2 regions of the Thermomonas brevis genome follow, and region 2 is predicted to be linked to the other one. Evidence: riboswitches for the same ligand, from Rfam matches in the RefSeq annotation. Region 2 holds a riboswitch; the other holds the start of a gene.
What was found. A riboswitch is a leader RNA that binds a small molecule or an ion and turns the genes downstream of it on or off. The one in region 2 is predicted to bind fluoride.

Region 1: another riboswitch for fluoride. It lies ahead of crcB (fluoride efflux transporter CrcB); the one in region 2 lies ahead of H9L17_RS03900 (voltage-gated chloride channel family protein).

What each region holds. Positions count from the first base shown of each region.
Region 1 covers NZ_CP060711.1:3,325,463-3,334,194, forward strand. The annotation lists gene H9L17_RS15340 (DNA translocase FtsK) at 1-644, shown strand, start outside; gene lolA (outer membrane lipoprotein periplasmic chaperone LolA) at 810-1,427, shown strand; gene H9L17_RS15350 (replication-associated recombination protein A) at 1,597-2,874, shown strand; fluoride riboswitch at 2,882-2,943, shown strand; gene crcB (fluoride efflux transporter CrcB) at 2,992-3,402, shown strand; gene H9L17_RS15360 (methyl-accepting chemotaxis protein) at 3,569-4,741, opposite strand; gene H9L17_RS15365 (protein-glutamate methylesterase/protein-glutamine glutaminase) at 4,820-5,890, opposite strand; gene cheD (chemoreceptor glutamine deamidase CheD) at 5,890-6,492, opposite strand; gene H9L17_RS15375 (CheR family methyltransferase) at 6,489-7,340, opposite strand; gene H9L17_RS15380 (putative bifunctional diguanylate cyclase/phosphodiesterase) at 7,333-8,732, opposite strand, start outside.
Region 2 covers NZ_CP060711.1:844,848-853,579, forward strand. The annotation lists gene rpsB (30S ribosomal protein S2) at 160-939, shown strand; gene tsf (translation elongation factor Ts) at 1,110-1,991, shown strand; fluoride riboswitch at 2,087-2,158, shown strand; gene H9L17_RS03900 (voltage-gated chloride channel family protein) at 2,235-3,599, shown strand; gene H9L17_RS03905 (hypothetical protein) at 3,596-3,967, shown strand; gene rlmH (23S rRNA (pseudouridine(1915)-N(3))-methyltransferase RlmH) at 3,997-4,467, opposite strand; gene rsfS (ribosome silencing factor) at 4,511-4,921, opposite strand; gene nadD (nicotinate-nucleotide adenylyltransferase) at 4,918-5,619, opposite strand; gene holA (DNA polymerase III subunit delta) at 5,616-6,656, opposite strand; gene H9L17_RS03930 (LPS-assembly lipoprotein LptE) at 6,678-7,181, opposite strand; gene leuS (leucine--tRNA ligase) at 7,301-8,732, opposite strand, start outside.

The sequences.
Region 1 (8,732 bases), 950 kb from region 2:
TGATGATCGTCGGCAAGAAGGTCGAAGAACTCATCGCGCGCCTGGCGCAGAAGGCGCGCGCCGCCGGCATCCACCTGATCCTGGCGACGCAGCGGCCCTCGGTGGACGTGATCACCGGCCTGATCAAGGCCAACATCCCGACCCGCATCGCCTTCCAGGTCAGCAGCAAGATCGACTCCCGCACCATTCTCGACCAGAGCGGCGCGGAAACCCTGCTGGGCCACGGCGATATGCTTTACCTTCCGCCCGGCACCGCGATGCCGGAGCGCGTGCACGGCGCGTTCGTGTCCGACGAGGAAGTGCATCGCGTGGTCGAGCACCTCAAGCAGGCCGGCGGCCCGGACTACATCGAGGGCGTGCTGGAAGAGGCGCAGACCCTGTACGACGGCACCAGCGTCGGCGCCAACGGCCTGCCGGAAGCCGCATCCAGCGACGATCCCGAGGCCGATCCGCTGTACGACCAGGCGGTGCAGATCGTGACCGAAACCCGCCGCGCCTCGATTTCCGGCGTGCAGCGGCGCCTGAAGATCGGCTACAACCGCGCCGCGCGGCTGATCGAGGCGATGGAAGCGGCCGGCATCGTCAGCACGCCGGAGCACAACGGCGACCGCACGGTGCTGGCGCCGCCGCCGCCGCGCGCCTGAAGGCTTCCTTGACGCGGATCGACGCGGAAAAAGCGGATCGAGCCAAGCCCGAGGAATGGATCGCTTTATCCGTGTCATCTACGGCGATCCGCGTCGGAACGCTTTCCCACATCCCATTCAGCATCGTTTCGCCACACTGCATCGCAACGTTGCAGGAGACCCCGCATGAAGATCGCCACCACTTCCCTGGCCGCCGCGTTGCTGCTGGCCGCCAATCTCGCCAACGCCGGCGCGCGCGACGAGCTGGACGCCTTCGCCAAGGGATTGAAGGGTCTGGACGGCCAGTTCAGCCAGCAGGTCTTCGATGTGCGCGGCAAGCGCAAGGAAAGCAGCACCGGCCGCGTGGCGGTGTCCGCGCCGCGCCTGTTCCGCTGGGAATACGTGAAGCCGTATCCGCAGCTGATCGTGGCCGACGGCAAGACCGTGTGGGTGTTCGATCCCGACCTGAACCAGGTCAGCAAGCGCGCGCAGGGCGTGGAGGAGGCCAACAGCCCGCTCGCCATCCTGCTGGAGCCGGCCAAGCTGGATCGCGATTTCATCGTCAAGGAAGCCGGCACGCGCGACGGCGTGGAGTGGCTGGAGATCGCGCCGCGCGGCGCCGACGCCGGCTTCAAGACGGCGCGGCTGGGCTTCGCCGACGGCCAGCTGTCGCAGCTGGACTACGTGGACGCGTTGGGCCAGCGCACCGCCATCGCGTTTTCCGGCTGGAAGCGCAACCCGGCCTTCGCCAAGGGCACCTTCAGCTACGTGCCGGGCAAGGGCGTGGACGTGATCGGCGGGTAACGCCGCCGGTTCATGCGCGCCTTGGAGTGGCGTGGACGGCGATCTGAAAATCGCCTGCACGTCGCCCGCGTAGAATCGCGACATGCCCGCGCGCACGCCAAAGCCCTCCGATTCCACCGACCTGCTCGGCAGCGTCGCCGGCGAGGCGCTGCGCCCGCTCGCCGAGCGCATGCGCCCGCGCACGCTGGACGACATGGTCGGCCAGCACCGCCTGCTGGCGCCCGGTTCCGCGCTGCGCCGCGCGATCGAGGCCGGGCGCATGCATTCCATGATCCTGTGGGGGCCGCCGGGCTGCGGCAAGACCACGCTGGCGCTGCTGCTGGCGCGCCATGCCGACGCCGAGTTCGTGGCGATCTCGGCGGTGCTGTCGGGCTTGCCGCAGGTGCGCGAGGTGCTGGCGCAGGCGCAGGCGCGCTTCGACACCGGCCGCCGCACCCTCCTGTTCGTGGACGAGGTGCACCGCTTCAACAAGGTGCAGCAGGACGCCTTCCTGCCGCACATCGAGCGCGGCACCATCCTGTTCGTCGGCGCGACCACCGAGAATCCCTCGTTCGAACTCAACTCCGCGCTGCTGTCGCGCTGCCGCGTGCACGTGCTGGAGCCGGTGTCGGCGCCGGACATCGCGCAGGCGCTGCGGCAGGCGCTGGACGACGAGGAGCGCGGTCTGGGCGGGCGCGGCCTGCGGATCGACGATACGGCGCTGGACGAGATCGCCGCCGCCGCCGACGGCGACGTGCGCCGCGCGCTCACTTTGCTGGAGATCGCCGCCGACATCGCGGAGGGCGAGGGCGGCACGATCACCGAGGCCACCCTGCATCAGGTGCTGGCCGACCGCACCCGCCGCTTCGACAAGGGCGGCGACCAGTTCTACGACCAGATCTCGGCGCTGCACAAGTCGGTGCGCAGCTCCAACCCGGACGGTGCCATCTACTGGCTGGCGCGGATGCTCGACGGCGGCTGCGACCCGTCCTACCTGCTGCGCCGGATGACCATCATGGCGGTGGAGGACGTCGGCCTGGCCGATCCGCGCGCGCTGGAAATGGCGATCAACGTCTGGAACGCCTTCGACCGCATCGGCGCGCCGGAAGGCCATATCGCGCTGTCCAACCTCGCTATCTATCTCGCCGGCACGGCCAAGTCCAACGCCAGCTACATGGCCTTGAACGCGGCGCGCGCCGACATCGCCGCGCTGGGCACACAGCCGGTGCCGCTGCACCTGCGCAACGCCCCGACCAAGTTGATGAAGTCGCTGGGCTACAGCAAGGGCTACCAGTACGACCACGACGTCGAAGGCGGCATCGCCCTCGACCAGACCGCGTTCCCGGACGGGATGGGCGAGCGCGTCTATTACCAGCCGGTTTCCCGCGGGCTGGAGATCAAGCTGAAGGAAAAGCTCGACGCCCTGCGCGAGGCGCGCGCCCGCGCTCGCGGCGAGCGCGGCGGCTAGGCATACTGCGCGCACGGGAGATGGCATCCTCCCCGAACCGCCGTTCCGGCTGATGATGCCTGCCAACCCCACCACCGGGCGGCAGGCGCGCGCTCCGGTTGCAACGAGGAGCGAACGATGGCGACGATCTGGTGGCAGCAGCTGGTCCTGGTGATGTGCGGCGGCGCGCTGGGCTCCGCGGCGCGGTTCTGGCTGAGCGGTGCGCTGCTGCGGCGGTTGGGCGAAGGCATCCCGTGGGGCACGCTGGCGGCCAACCTGATCGGTTCGTTCGCGATCGGCTTTCTCGCGGTCTGGCTGGAAGGGCGCGGCCCGCATGCGTTGTATTGGCGTGCGTTCCTGATCGTCGGCCTGATTGGCGGATTCACCACCTATTCCTCGCTGATGCTGGAATGCCTGCTGCTGGCGCGCTCGCCGCGCAGCGGGATGGCGCTGGTCTATCTAGGCACGACGCTGGCCGCGGGGCTGCTGTTGGTGTGGCTGGGCTCGCGGATGGCGCTGGCGGTCCGAGAGCCGTTTCCAGGTGTATGAGCGGGGTTTTTGACGCGGATCTATGCGGATGTCACGGATAGAGCGGATTTACTGCGCAAGCGTCGCTTGATCCGGCTCTTTCCGCGTCGATCCGCGTCAAACATTGCCATCGCGAAAACGAAAATCCCGGCCGGAGCCGGGATTTCCGAGCGACGCGGGGAGGGCGTCAGAACAGTTCGACGCTGCCGGCGTCCATGCTCTGCTGCAGCACCGGCTTGTGCGGCGGGCGCTCCCATTCGCCGCGCATCTGGGCGATGCGGCTGCCGATGTGGGCCAGCGCCTTGCGCATTTCCGGGTCCTGGAAGCCGTGGCTGCCGCGCAGCAGGTCGTGCAGGGTGGTCGCTTCGTTGTTGATCTGCTCCAGGCGCTGCAGGTGCACGCCGGCCGCGGTCAGCGCCTGCGTGGCGATGTCCTCGAACTGCAGCGAGCGCACCGCTTCCGCCACCGAGCCGTCGATCGCGCGGCCGCAGTCGGCGATGTCGCGCATGCCGTTGCCGAGGCTGCGGTGGATGCCTTCCACCCGGTCCATCATCGAGGCCGATTCGTTGCGCGCGACGCGGGCGCGGTCGAGGTCGCGCGAGGCGGTCTGCGACACGGTCTCGCGAACCTTGGCGATGGATTCCTTGGCGTTGTGCGCCAGCTTGCGGATCTGCTCGTTGAAGGCGGTGCTGCGCTCGGACAGGTTGCGCACTTCGTCGGCCACCACCGCGAAGCCGCGGCCGGCCTCGCCGGCGCGGGCGGCCTCGATGGCGGCGTTCAGCGCCAGCAGGTTGGTCTGGTCGGCGATCGACTTCACGTCTTCCAGCAGCGCGAAGATGCCGTCGAGGTGGCCGGCCATCGCGTCGATGTGGCTGACGGTGACGCCGCTCTGGCTGCTGGCCTGCTCCAGCGCCTCGACCAGCTGTTCCATCTGCTGGGTGGCCTGCTGGGCGAAGCGGGAGATGTCGATGGAGCCGCTGTCGTCGCCGGTGCGCTCGACCAGCCGCGCCACCACCGTGCTCTGCTCGCGCGACTTGCGGTTGACCGCGTCGAAGCTGCCGCCGAGCTTGGCCACCGATTCGCGGATCAGGGTGCGGGTGCGTTCGATCTCCGCGTGCGAACCATTGATCTCGTTGCCGACGAAGCCGCGCAGCTCGCCGAGCAGCCTGGCGTGGTCGTGCAGCACCTTCACCTCGGACTTGCTGGGCAGCGCACGCCAGGCCACCACGCCCCACGCGAGCGCGGAGGTGACCACCAGCGCCAGGCGCACGGCCAGCGGCCAGGCCAGGGCTTCGGCAACGAACAGCAGCAACATCAGCGCGATCGGTGCGGCGATGCGGAGCAGGGCACGGGATTCCATCGTCGATCTCTGCAGGGACTCAAGGGGGATAACGGCCGGGCAGGGCGCCGGCTTTAGAGGAATCGCCCGCGGCGGCGCTCAGCCGCCGCCGACCGCGGTGCTCGCCAGCAGCGCGCCGCCGATCTCCTGCAGCGGCAGCACCTGCTGCGCCGCGCCCAGCGTGTAGGCGGCGCCGGGCATGCCCCAGACCACGCTGGTGGCCTCGTCCTGGACCATGGTGGCGGCGCCGACCTTGCGCAGCGCCAGCAGCCCGCGCGCGCCGTCGTCGCCCATGCCGGTGAGCAGGGCGGCGCTGGCGTTGGCGCCGGCGGCGACGGCCACCGACTCGAACAGCGCGTCGACGCTGGGGCGGTGGCGGCGGATCGGGTCGTCCTCGCCCAGCCGGCAGCGCCAGCGCGCGCCGCTGCGCTGCACGCGCAGGTGCAGGCCGCCGGGGGCGACGTAGGCATGGCCGGCCAGCAGCGGCATGTCGTCCTCGGCCTGCACCACGGTCATCTTACTGTGGCGGTTCAGGCGCTCGGCGAACGGCTTGCTGAAGGCGGCGGGGATGTGCTGGGTGATGACGGTGGCGGGCGCGTCGGCCGGCATCGTTTCGAGGATGACGCGGATCGCCTCGGTGCCGCCGGTGGAGGCGCCGATGGCGATCAGCCGGTCGGTGGTGCGGTACTTGATGACCGGCGCCGCCTGCGCGGCCGCGACAGCCGGCTGCAACCGGGCGACGCGCGCACGCGCGGCGTGGCGCACGCGTTCGCACAGTTCGCCGGCGTAGTTGTTGAGGCCGCGCTCGACGTCGAGCTTGGGCTTGGTGACGAAATCCACCGCGCCCAGCGCCAGCGCGTCCAGCGTGACCTGCGCGCCGGCTTCGGTCAGCGAGGACACCATCACCACCGGCATCGGCCGCAGCCGCATCAGGTTCTGCAGGAAGGTGAGGCCGTCCATGCGCGGCATTTCGACGTCGAGGGTGAGTACGTCGGGTTCGAGCTGCTTGATCTTCTCGCGGGCGATCAGCGGGTCGGCCGCGGTGCCGACCACCTCGATGCCCGGATCGGCCGACAGCAGCTCGGTCAGCACCTGGCGCACCAGCGCCGAGTCGTCGACGATCAGGACGCGGATCTTGCCGCCCGGACGCTGGGGAATCTGCATGCTCATCAGAACAACTCCACGGAACCGGCCACCGGCTTCTGCGCCAGCTGGCTGCGATAGGCGCGTTCGACCCGCGCGATCTCGCCCGCGGCGGGCAGGCGCTTGACCAGGGTGCGCCCGCTGCGGGCGAAGAAGCAGACCTTGCGCGGCTGGTTGCCGAACAGGTCCTGCGCCAGGATCGGAATGCGCTCGGCCGACAGGTAGTCGAGGACGAAATTGCCGTTGCGCGTGCCGATGGGATCGAGGGTCATGCCCGGCAGCACGTTGCCGCCGCCGAACACCTTGGCCTGCAGGCGCTGGCGCATCGCGCCGTGCTTGAGCAGGCCGTTGATCAGCAGTTCCATCGCGTGCGCGCCGTAGCGTGCGCTGCCGTCGCCGGGCGCGGCGTCGGGCAGCATGAAGTGGTTCATGCCGCCGACGTTGGCGCTGGCGTCGTAGATGCAGGCGGCCACGCAGGAGCCCAGCACGGTGGCGAGCGCGACCTCGTCCGAGGTCACCCGCCATTCGGCCGGCAGCAGCTTGATGACATCGGCGTCCAGCGCCGGGTCGTAGTAGCTGCCCGGCGGCGGGCTGCGCGCCGGCGCTGCGCGGGAGGGAAGCACGCTCATCGAGCGTCCTGGGCGGCGCGGTAGATGGTGCGGCCGCAGGGCAGCATCACGTCCTGCGCGTGGGCGAAGCTTTCCGAGTGGCCGGCGTAGAAGCGTCCGCCCGGCGTCAGCAGCGGCGCGATCTTGCGCAGCACCTCGTACTGGGTGGGCTTGTCGAAATAGATCATCACGTTGCGGCAGAACACCGCGTGGAAGCGCTGGCGCAGGCCGTAGTCGGGCGCCAGCAAGTTGAGCTGGCGGAACTCCACCAGCTGGCGCAGGTGCGGCTTGACCCGCACCAGCCCTTCGTTGGGGCCGGTGCCGCGCAGGAAGAAGCGGCGCTTGCGCTCGGCGGACAGGTCGGCGATGCGGTCCACGCCGTAGCTGCCGGACGCGGCGGCGGTCAGCGCGTTGGTGTCGATGTCGGTGGCGAGGATGCGCACCGGCGGCGCGTCCGAGCCGTAGGCCTCGCAGGCGGTGATCGCCAGCGACCACGGCTCCTCGCCGGTGGAGGCGGCGCAGCACCAGATGTCGACCGGCTCGCCGCGCGGCACCGCGCGCAGCTGGTCGCGCAGGGCGTCGAAGTGGTGCGCCTCGCGGAAGAACGAGGTCAGGTTGGTGGTGAGCGCGTTGATGAACGCCTGTTCCTCGCTGTCCGGGTCGGCTTCGACCAGGTCCAGGTAGTCGGCGCAGGAGGACAGGCCGCGCGCGCGGATGCGCCGCGACAGCCGGCTGTAGACCATGTCGCGCTTGTGTTCGGCCAGGTGGATGCCGGCGCGCGCGTAGATCATCCGGCAGGCGCGGCGGAAGTCGCGGTCGTTGAAGTCGAAGCCGGTGCCTTCGCGGTCCCCGGCGGTCAGTTCAGCCATGTTGCGTCTCCGCCTGTTGGTCCCGCAGGCGCGCCAGCAGCGTGCCCGCATCGAGTGCCCGCGCGTACAGGTAGCCCTGCGCCTCCTCGCAGCCGTGGTTGTGCAGCCATTCGGCCTGCGCGGCCTGCTCCACGCCCTCGGCCACCACCCGCAGACCGAGCGCGCGCGCCAGCATCAGGATCCAGCGCACGATCGCGGCGTCCTCGCTGCTGTCCAGCATGCCGCTGACGAAGCTGCGGTCGATCTTGACCCGGTCGATGCGGAAGCGCTGCAGCATCGACAGCGAGGCGTAGCCGGTGCCGAAATCGTCGAAGGCGAGGTTGACGCCGCGCGAGCGCAGCTGCGCCAGCGCTTCGGCGCCGGCGCTGTCCTGGGTCAGGGCGATGTTCTCGGTGATCTCCAGCTCCAGCCGCTCGGCGGGCAGGCCGGCCGCGGCCAGCGCGTTCTCCACCTGCGCTGCCAGCTGTTCGCCGAGCTGGGCGGGGAACAGGTTGATGCTCACCGAGGTCTCGGCATCCGGCCACTGCGCGGCGTCGAGGCAGGCGCGCTGCATCACCCAGGCGCCGACCTCGGCGCCGAGCGGGCTGCGGGTGAGCAGTTCGATGAACTCGCCGGCCGGCACCATGCCGCGCAGCGGGTGGCGCCAGCGCAGCAGCGCTTCCGCGCCGCAGATGCGGCCGGTGCGCAGGTCCACCTGTGGCTGGTAGTGCAGTTCGAATTCGCCCTGCGCGAACGCGCGGCGCAGGTCGAGGTCCAGGTCGCGCCGGGCCAGCGCGTCGGCGCGCATCGACGGGCTGTAGCGGCACAGCTGGTGGCCGCCGGCGGACTTGGCGCGGTACAGGGCGAGGTCGGCGCAGGCCAGCGGGTCGCCCTCGCCGTGCACGTCGGCGCGCAGCGCGACGCCGGCGCTGACGTCCGCGTTGACCGCGTGGCCGCTCACGTGCAGGGTTTTTTCCAGCAGCCGGATCATCGCCGGCACCAGCGCCTCGGGATCGTCCGAGGGCGCCAGCCGGTCGTCGCGGCAGGCGACCGCGAACACGTCGCCGCCGACCCGCGCCAGGCTCACTTCGGCGTCGGTCTTCGTCTGCAATCGGCTGGCGAACGCCTGCAGCACGCGGTCGCCGACGCTGTGGCCGAGGCCGTCGTTGATCCACTTGAAGCGGTCGATGGCGATCAGCGCCACGCCCCAGTCCGGATGCGCCTCCAGCGCCGCCAGCAGGCCGTTGCGGTTGGGCAGCCCGGTCAGCGGATCGTAGTGGGCCAGCCGGTCGAGCTGGGCGCGCTGGTTCGCCGCCTCGGTGACGTCGTGCAGGATCAGGGTGGCGCCCTGGTCCGGCCCGTGCCGCCAGATCGAGCGGGTGGCGTCGAGCAGGCGCAGGCTGCCGTCCAGGG
Region 2 (8,732 bases):
ACACCTGTCGGCAATCCCCGCTCCGGGGTGCCCGCGCAAGCGGGTTCGGAAGCGGTGACGACGGGGAGGCCCAACCCCGGAATCCAGCGCCCGCCGCTCGCGGCCAGGCGCAGCGCCTTCATTCCCCCGGCGCGGATTCCATACATCGGAGTTTCTGCAATGCCCCAGATCACCATGCGCCAGATGCTGGAAGCCGGCGTCCACTTCGGCCACCAGACCCGCTACTGGAATCCCAAGATGGGCCCGTACATCTTCGGCGCCCGCGGCAAGATCCACATCATCAACCTGGAAAAGACCGTCCCGCTGTTCAACGACGCGATGAACTTCATCAGCGGCGTGGCGCAGAAGCGCGGCACCATCCTGTTCCTGGGCACCAAGCGCAGCGCGCGCGAGGCGGTCAAGGAAGAAGCCGAGCGTTGCGGCATGCCGTACATGACCCAGCGCTGGCTGGGCGGCACCCTGACCAACTTCGCCACCGTGAAGAAGTCGGTCGCCCGCCTGAAGGAACTGGAAGCCGCGGAAACCGACGGCACCTTCCAGAAGCTGGTCAAGCACGAAGTCATGGGCCTGCGCCGCGAGCGCGACAAGCTGCAGGCCTCGCTGGGCGGCATCAAGGACATGAACCGCCTGCCCGACGCCCTGTTCGTGATCGACATCGGCCATGAAGACATCGCCATCAAGGAAGCCAAGAAGCTCGGCATCCCGGTGATCGCGGTGGTCGACACCAACTACGATCCGGCCCTGGTCGACTACGCCATCCCCGGCAACGACGACGCCATCCGCGCCGTGCAGCTGTACGCCCGCGCCGCCGCCGACGCCGTGCTGGAAGGCAAGGCCGCCGCGCCGAACTCGGCTTCGGTGCGCGAAGAGGACTTCGCCGCCGCCGTCGAAGGCGAGGAAGCTGCCAAGCCGGCGCGTCGCGGCAAGAAGGGCGAGTAATCGTCCCGTCACGCGGCCGCGTCATAGTGCGCGGCTGCGGTTTCGCATTTGCATTTGCTCGTCATTCCCGCGAAGGCGGGAATCCAGCTTTCCCAGCATTTCAGCGGATCAACCGCTGGATCCCCGCCTTCGCGGGGATGACGTTTACATACATCTAGAGGTATTCCCCAATGGCTGAAATCACCGCTTCCCTCGTGAAGGAACTGCGCGAGCGCACCGGCGCCGGCATGATGGAGTGCAAGAAGGCGCTCACCGAAACCAACGGCGACATCGACGCCGCGGCCGAAGCGCTGCGCAAGTCCGGCGCCGCCAAGGCCGACAAGAAGGCCGACCGCGTCACCGCCGAAGGCCGCATCGGCGTCGCCCAGGCCGGCGGCAAGGCCGTGCTGGTCGAAGTGAACTCGGAAACCGACTTCGTCGCCAACGACGTCAACTTCAAGTCCTTCGTCGATGCCGTCGCGCAGGCCGCACTGGCGTCCGGCGCCGCCGACGTCGAAGCCCTGAAGGCCGCCAAGCTGGCCTCCGGCGAGACCGTCGAGGAAGCCCGCGCCGCTGCCATCCAGAAGCTGGGCGAGAACATCCAGATCCGCCGCCTGGTCAAGATCGACGGCAACAACACGGTCGGCGCCTACGTGCACACCAACGGCAAGATCGGCGTGCTGGTCGACCTGGCCGGCGGCAGCGCCGAACTGGCCAGCGGCCTGGCGATGCACGTCGCCGCCATGAACCCGCCGCACAACAAGGCCGCCGACGTGCCGGCCGAGTTCATCGCCAAGGAAAAGGAAATCGAACTGGCGAAGATGAGCGAGAAGGACAAGGCCAAGCCGGCCGACATCCTCGAGAAGATCATCAGCGGCAAGCTCAACAAGATCGTCAGCGAAGTGACCCTGTACGGCCAGAACTACGTGCTGGACAGCGACAAGACCGTCGAAGCCGTGCTGAAGGCCGCCGGCGCCGACGTGGTCGGCTTCCAGCGCCTGGTGGTCGGCGAAGGCATCGAGAAGGTGCAGGAAGACTATCTGGCCGAAGTCGCCAAGGCGATGCAGGTCTGATCTTCCGCTTCACCCGATGCACGAAGAACCCGCCGGCGACGGCGGGTTTTTTGTTGCGCGGCATCCACTCGACGGACGCCGTGCCGCCGGCTAGAGTGCGCGCAGGAGATGGCGTTCCTCCCGTGAATCGAACCGCAGCGTCCGCTGCTGATGACGCCTACAGCCACCTGACCAACGTCGGGGCTGTAGGCACGCGCCCACGCCCCGCATTGGTCGGCCCGATGAATCTTCGAGCAACGACCAATGCCATCCTTTTTCCATCGTTCCGAACAGATCGAACTGCTTCCCCGATTGGGGAAGTGGCTGATCATCGCCAGCCTCGTCGCCGTCCTCGCCGGCAGCGCGTCGGCGTTCTTCCTGCTCGCCCTGGACCGCGCCACCGCCTGGCGTGAGGCCCATCGCTGGGCGATCTGGCTGCTGCCCGTCGCCGGTTTCGGCGTGGGGCTGGTCTATCACCTGCTGGGCAAGCAGGTGAATGCCGGCAACAACCTCATCATCGACGAAATCCACGATCCGAAGAAGGTCGTGCCCCTGCGCATGGCGCCGCTGGTGCTGGGCGGCACGGTGGTGTCGCACCTGTTCGGCGCATCGGTGGGCCGGGAAGGCACCGCCGTGCAGATGGGCGGCGCGTTGGCCGACCAGCTCACCCACCTGCTGCGCCTGCAGCGCGAAGACCGCCGCGTGCTGCTGATGTGCGGCATCGCCGCGGGCTTCGCGTCGGTGTTCGGTACGCCGCTGGCCGGGGCGGTGTTCGGGCTGGAAATCCTCGCCATCGGCCGGATGCGCTACGACGCGCTGTTCCCGTGCATGGTCGCCGGCATCGTGGCCGATCAGGTGTGTCTGGCCTGGGGCATCCATCACACGCCGTATGCGGTGGCCGGGATCGTGCCTGTGGGTGCGTGGAGCGTGCTGGCGGTGGTGATCGCCGGCATCGTGTTCGGCCTTGTCGGCATGCTGTTTTCCAGCGCGGCGCATGGCCTTGGCGCGCTGGTCAAGCGGCGGATCGCGCAGGCGCCGCTGCGGCCGTTCGCGGGCGGCCTGGCGATCGCCTTTGCGTTGTGGGCGCTGGATGGCTATCGCTATATCGGGCTGGGCATCCCCGACATCGTGCGTGCGTTTCAGCAGCCGATGGCGCCGTGGGATTTCTTCGGCAAGTTCGGCTTCACCGTGGTCTCGCTGGGCACCGGCTTCAAGGGCGGCGAAGTGACGCCGCTGTTCTATATCGGCGCGACACTGGGCAACGCGCTGGCGCCGCTGCTGCACATGCCGTTTTCGCTGATGGCGGGCATCGGCTTCGTCGCGGTGTTCTCCGGCGCGGCCAACACGCCCATCGCGACCACGCTGATGGCGATGGAACTATTCGGCGCCGAGATCGGCCCGCTGGCGGCCATCGGCTGCGTCACCGCCTACCTGTTCTCGGGCCACACCGGCATCTACCGCGCTCAGCGCATCGGCCACGGCAAGCACCACAAGCGGCGGCTCGCCGCTCCGGAACACCTGCGCCTCGCCGAGCTCGCGCTGTTCCGCAGCGCGGAAGCCGAACGCGCCGGCGCGCGGCCGGCATGCGATCTCCCGACCGCGACCACCACCGAGGAAACGCGTCCATGAGCTCCCGGCAGGCACCGACCATCGCCGCCCTGCGGCTCTACTTCCCGCACGTCGCCCAAGCCAGGCCGACGCGTTTCTGGCATCGGCTGAGCGCGCCGGCGCTCGCCCGGCATCTGCTGCTGGCGGCCCGCGAGGCGCAGATCGTGCAAGCGATCCTGCATCACGTCAGCTCCGGCTATCTTCCCGGCGAGCGACTCTCGCACCACCATCCGGAACTCACGGACATGCGCCATCCGCAGTGCCTGGAGCTGCTGGACACCGAACAGCGGCTGCGCGATTTCATGCGCGAGCACGCGGAGGAACTGCGCAAGGTGCATGCCGTGCTGTTCCTGTGCGAATTGCCGCTGGAGCACGAGCGCACGGGGTGATGCAGCGCGGCAGGCCGCCCGCGTCCGCTTCAGGCGCGATGGTAGGGATGGTTCGCCAGCAGCGCCGCCGCGCGATAGAGCTGCTCGGCCAGCACCAGCCGCACCAGCATGTGCGGCAGGGTCAGTGGGCCGAGCGACCAGTGTTCGTCGGCGCGGGCGATGACCTCGGGCGCGTGGCCTTCCGGGCCGCCGATCAGGAAGGCGAGATCGCGGCCCTGCCCGCGCCAGTGTTCGAGGCGCTGGGCGAGGTGTTCGGAACTGTGCATCTTGCCGCGTCCGTCCAATGCGACGACGTGGGCGCCCTTCGGCAGCGCAGCGAGGACGCGCGCGCCTTCGTCTGCGGTCGCCCTGACGGTGTCGCGGCCTTTGCCGCGCACGCCGGGCTCCACTTCGACGAGGTCGAGCGGCAGCCAGTGCGACAGCCGCTTCTGGTATTCGGCGAAACCCTGCGCCACCCAGCCGGGGGCGCGTTCGCCGACGGCGACGAGGCGGGCTTTCATTCCGAGAAATCAGCGACGAGGAAGGCGCAGCGGGCGCTGCGGCTCACTCCTCTTCGTCGGCACTCGCCGCGGCCGGCGGCTGGTCGCCCACCGACCACAGCCGCTCCAGCGCGTAGAACTCGCGCACGCGCGGCAGCATGACGTGGACGACCACGTCGCCGAGATCGACCAACACCCATTCGGCCTCGCGCTCGCCTTCCACGCCGAGCGGGACGACGTCGAGCTTCTTGGCGAAGCGCACCACTTCGTCCGCCGCCGACTTCACGTGGCGGGTGGAGGTGCCGGAGGCGATGACCATGAAATCGCAGACGCTGCTCTTGCCGCGCACGTCGATCTGCACCACGTCCTTGGCTTTCAGCTCCTCCAGTCCGCCGTGCACGGCCTTCAGCAGGGCCTCCACGGAGGGCGGCGGGGTGGGCAGGCTGGTCTTGATGACGTGGGCGGCAGTGGTCAAGGGCGAACGCTCGATGAAGATGCAGGCAGTATAACGGCCGGGTCGCGGTAGAGATTGAGCTGGACGATACGGGCCGCGACCCGTTCAGGAACCCAGTCCCGCCACTGCTCGCCCGCGGCGATGCGGCGGCGAAGCTCGGTGGAGGACTCCGGGCGCAGCTCGGCCAGCGGCAGCAGGGCGAAGCCGCCGTGCGGGCTGTCCGCCAGCGCGTCCGGCGGCAGCCAGCGCTGGCCGATCTCCGCCAGCACCTGGGGAGCCTCGGCGCGCAGGCGGGCGGCATCGACCTCGGCCCCCGGCCGCTGCACGGCGACGATGTGGGCCAGGTCGAACAGCTCGCGCCAGCGGTGCCAGGTATGCAATTGCAGCAGCGAATCCGCGCCGATCAGCCATGCCAGCGGCGCGGAGCCGCCGAGGTCGGCGCGCAGTTCGGCCAGCGTGTCGCAGGTGTAGGACGGGCCGGCGCGATGCAGTTCGCGGCGATCCACGCGCAGGGCCGGCTCGCCTTCGATCGCCAGCTCCAGCAGCTCCGCGCGCTGTTCGGCGTCGGCGTGAGTGGCGGCCTTGTGCGGCGGATCGCGGGCCGGCAGCAGCGCGACCTCGGCGTGCAACGCATCGCGCGCGGCGCGGGCGATGGCGACGTGCCCGTTGTGCACGGGGTCGAAACTCCCGCCGTAGAAAACGCGCAGCGGGCCGCTCACGAGGCCAGCAGGCGCAGCGCGCCCTTGTCCGCCACCGCCAGCAGCAGGCGCTCCAGCTGCAGCCAGGCATCGGCGGATTCCTTGCCCGGCCGCACCCGGCCCTTGGAGACGCGGTCCACGCCGCCGGCGTCCACCAGCAGCCGCTGCCAGCGCTCCGGCGTGTGCCGCGCCAGCGCGCGCTTGTACACCGCCTGCTTGGAATCCCAGATCCGCAGCGCCTTGCACTCGGCGGCGAAGTTGCGCGCCCGCGCCAGCGCGGCGACGGTGTTCAGCTCCTTCACCACCATGCCCATCAGCGCCGGAATCGCCTCGCCTTCCGCCTTCAGGCCGGCGATGACGCGCGAGACCTGCGCGGGCTGCCCGTTCAGCGCGGCATCGACCAGCCGGAACACGTCGAAGCGCGCGGAGTCGGCGACCAGCGCGTCCATCCGCTCGGCGTCCAGCACCTCGGCCTGCCCTTGCAGCAGCAGGGCCAGCTTGTCCACTTCCTGCGCCGCCGCCAGCAGATTGCCTTCCACCCGCTGCGCCAGCCGCGCCACCGCGTCGGGCGTGGCCTTCACGCCGCGGCTGCGCAGGCGCTGGCCGATCCAGCCGTTGAGTTCGTGCGGCTTGACCGGCCAGGCGACCGCGAGGTGGCCGGTTCTGGCGACGGCCTCGCTCCATTTGCCGGCATGCGATTTCGACCATTCGCCGGCCACGATCAGCAACACCACGTCCTGCGGCGGCGCGGCGCAGAAGCCGGAAATCAGCTTCGCGCCCTCCGTGCCGGGCTTGCCGGTGGGCAGGCGGATTTCGATCAGGCGCCGGCTGGCGAACAGGCTGGGCGCGTGGATCGAGGCGTCCAGGCCACCCCAGTCGGCGTCGCGGCCTTCCATGTCGTGCACTTCGCGCTCGCCGATGCCCTGCGCGCGTGCGGCGGCGCGCACCGCGTCGGCGGCTTCCAGCACCAGCAGGGGCTCGCTGCCGGCCACCAGATAGGCGGGCCGCAGCGGCTCGTTGGCCAGTTGCCCGGCGAGGCGGTCCGCGCTCAGTTCCATGCGATCGGCCGCACGCCGGCCTTACGGCGCCGGCTTGGAAGCGGCATCGACGCGGCGCAGGATCGCCGCCGCCATGTCGCGGCGCAGCTCACGCACCAGCATTTCGCGCTCGCTGGCCTTGCCGATGGAGTCCACCGCCGGCGCCAGATAGTCGCGCGACAGCTCCACCGCCTGCTGCGGCACCGCGGCGGTGCCGTCGGCGCGATGCAGGCTGAACACCACCGCGTAGCGCAGCGCGTATTCCTGCGCGCGGCCGGACTGGTCGTTGCTGATCGGCGTGTCCGCCCATTGCTCGGACACCACCTGCAGGGTCGCCACGCCTTCGGTCGCCTCGGACGGGGCCGCCTGCGCGCCGGCGCGCTGCAGGCCCTCGGCCAGCATGTCGGCCAGCGGGCTGTAGCGGTCGGCCGCGAGGACGCGCACCGGGCCGAGGTTCTCCGGCAGGTTGAGCGCGTTGCGCAGGTGGAAACCGCAGCCGGACAGCAGGGCGGCGGACAGGGCGAGGACGGAGAGGCGGGATTTCATGTGGGGGAGTCTAAGCCATCGCGGCCGTCATCCCCGCGAACGCGGGGATCCAGCGTCTTTGATGTTTATCCGTGTGAAAGACACTGGACTCCCGCGTTCGCGGGAATGACGAATCGAAATCACACCACGATGTTGACGATCTTGCCCGGCACCACGATCACCTTCTTCGGCGCCTGCCCGGCCACGAACGCGGCCACGTTCGGCTCCGCCAGTGCGGCGGCTTCGATGGCCTCGCGCGGGGTGTCCACGCCGACCTCGATCGTCCCGCGCAGCTTGCCGTTGACCTGTACCGCCAGCTTGACCGCGTCGCGCACCAGTGCGGCGGGATCGGCCTGCGGGAACGGCACGTCTTCCAGCAGCGTTTCCGGGTGGCCCAGTGCCTGCCACAGCGCGTGCGCGATGTGCGGAGTGATCGGGTTGAGCAGCAGCACGATGGCCTCGAACGCCTCGTGGCGCACCGCGCGCCCCTGCTCGCTCATGTCGCCGAACTTGCCGACGTGGTTGAGCAGTTCCATCAGCGCGGCGATGGCCGTGTTGAAGCTGTGGCGACGGCCGTAGTCGTCGCCGACCTTCTGGATGGCTTCGTGGGTCTGCCGGCGCAGGGTTTTCTGCGCGGCATCGAGCTGTGCGGGATCGACCAGCGGATGATCCGGCTGCGCGGCGTGCGCGTGCACGTCGCGCCACAGGCGGCGCAGGAAGCGCGCCATGCCTTCCACGCCGGCCTCGCTCCACTCCAGGGATTGTTCCGGCGGCGCGGCGAACATCGAGAACAGGCGCACGGTGTCGGCGCCGAACTTGTCCACCAGCACCTGCGGATCGACGCCGTTGTTCTTCGACTTCGACATCTTCTCGGTGCCGCCGATCTTCACCGGCTGCCCGTCGGCGATCAGCGTCGCGCCGGTCACGCGACCCTTGTCGTCGCGCTGCAGCTCCACGTCGGCCGGGTTGATCCACTCCTTCGCGCCGTGCTCGTCCTCGCGGTAGAAGGTGTCGGCGATGACCATGCCCTGCGTCAGCAGGCGCGTGGCCGGTTCGTCGCTGTGCACCAGCCCCGCGTCGCGCAGGAGCTTGTGGTAGAAGCGGAAATACATCAGGTGCAGGATCGCGTGCTCGATGCCTCCGATGTATTGATCGACCGGCAGCCAGTAATTCGCGCGCTCGTCCACCATGTCCGCCGCGCCCGGCGAAGTGTAGCGCGCGTAGTACCAGCTCGACTCCATGAAGGTGTCGAAGGTGTCGGTTTCGCGCTCGGCCGGCTTGCCGCACTGCGGGCAGGTGGTCTTGCGCCATTCGGGATCGGACTTGATCGGCGAATGCACGTCGCCCGAGGCGAAGGCGTCGGCCACGTCCTCCGGCAATACCACCGGCAACTGGTCTTCCGGCACCGGCACCACCCCGCAGCTTGCGCAGTGGATGACCGGGATCGGACAGCCCCAGTAGCGCTGGCGACTGACGCCCCAGTCGCGCAGGCGGAAATTGATCTTGCGCTTGCCGGTGCCCGCAGCCTCGAACTTCGCTGCGAGCGCGTCCAGCGCACCGTCGAAGTCCAGC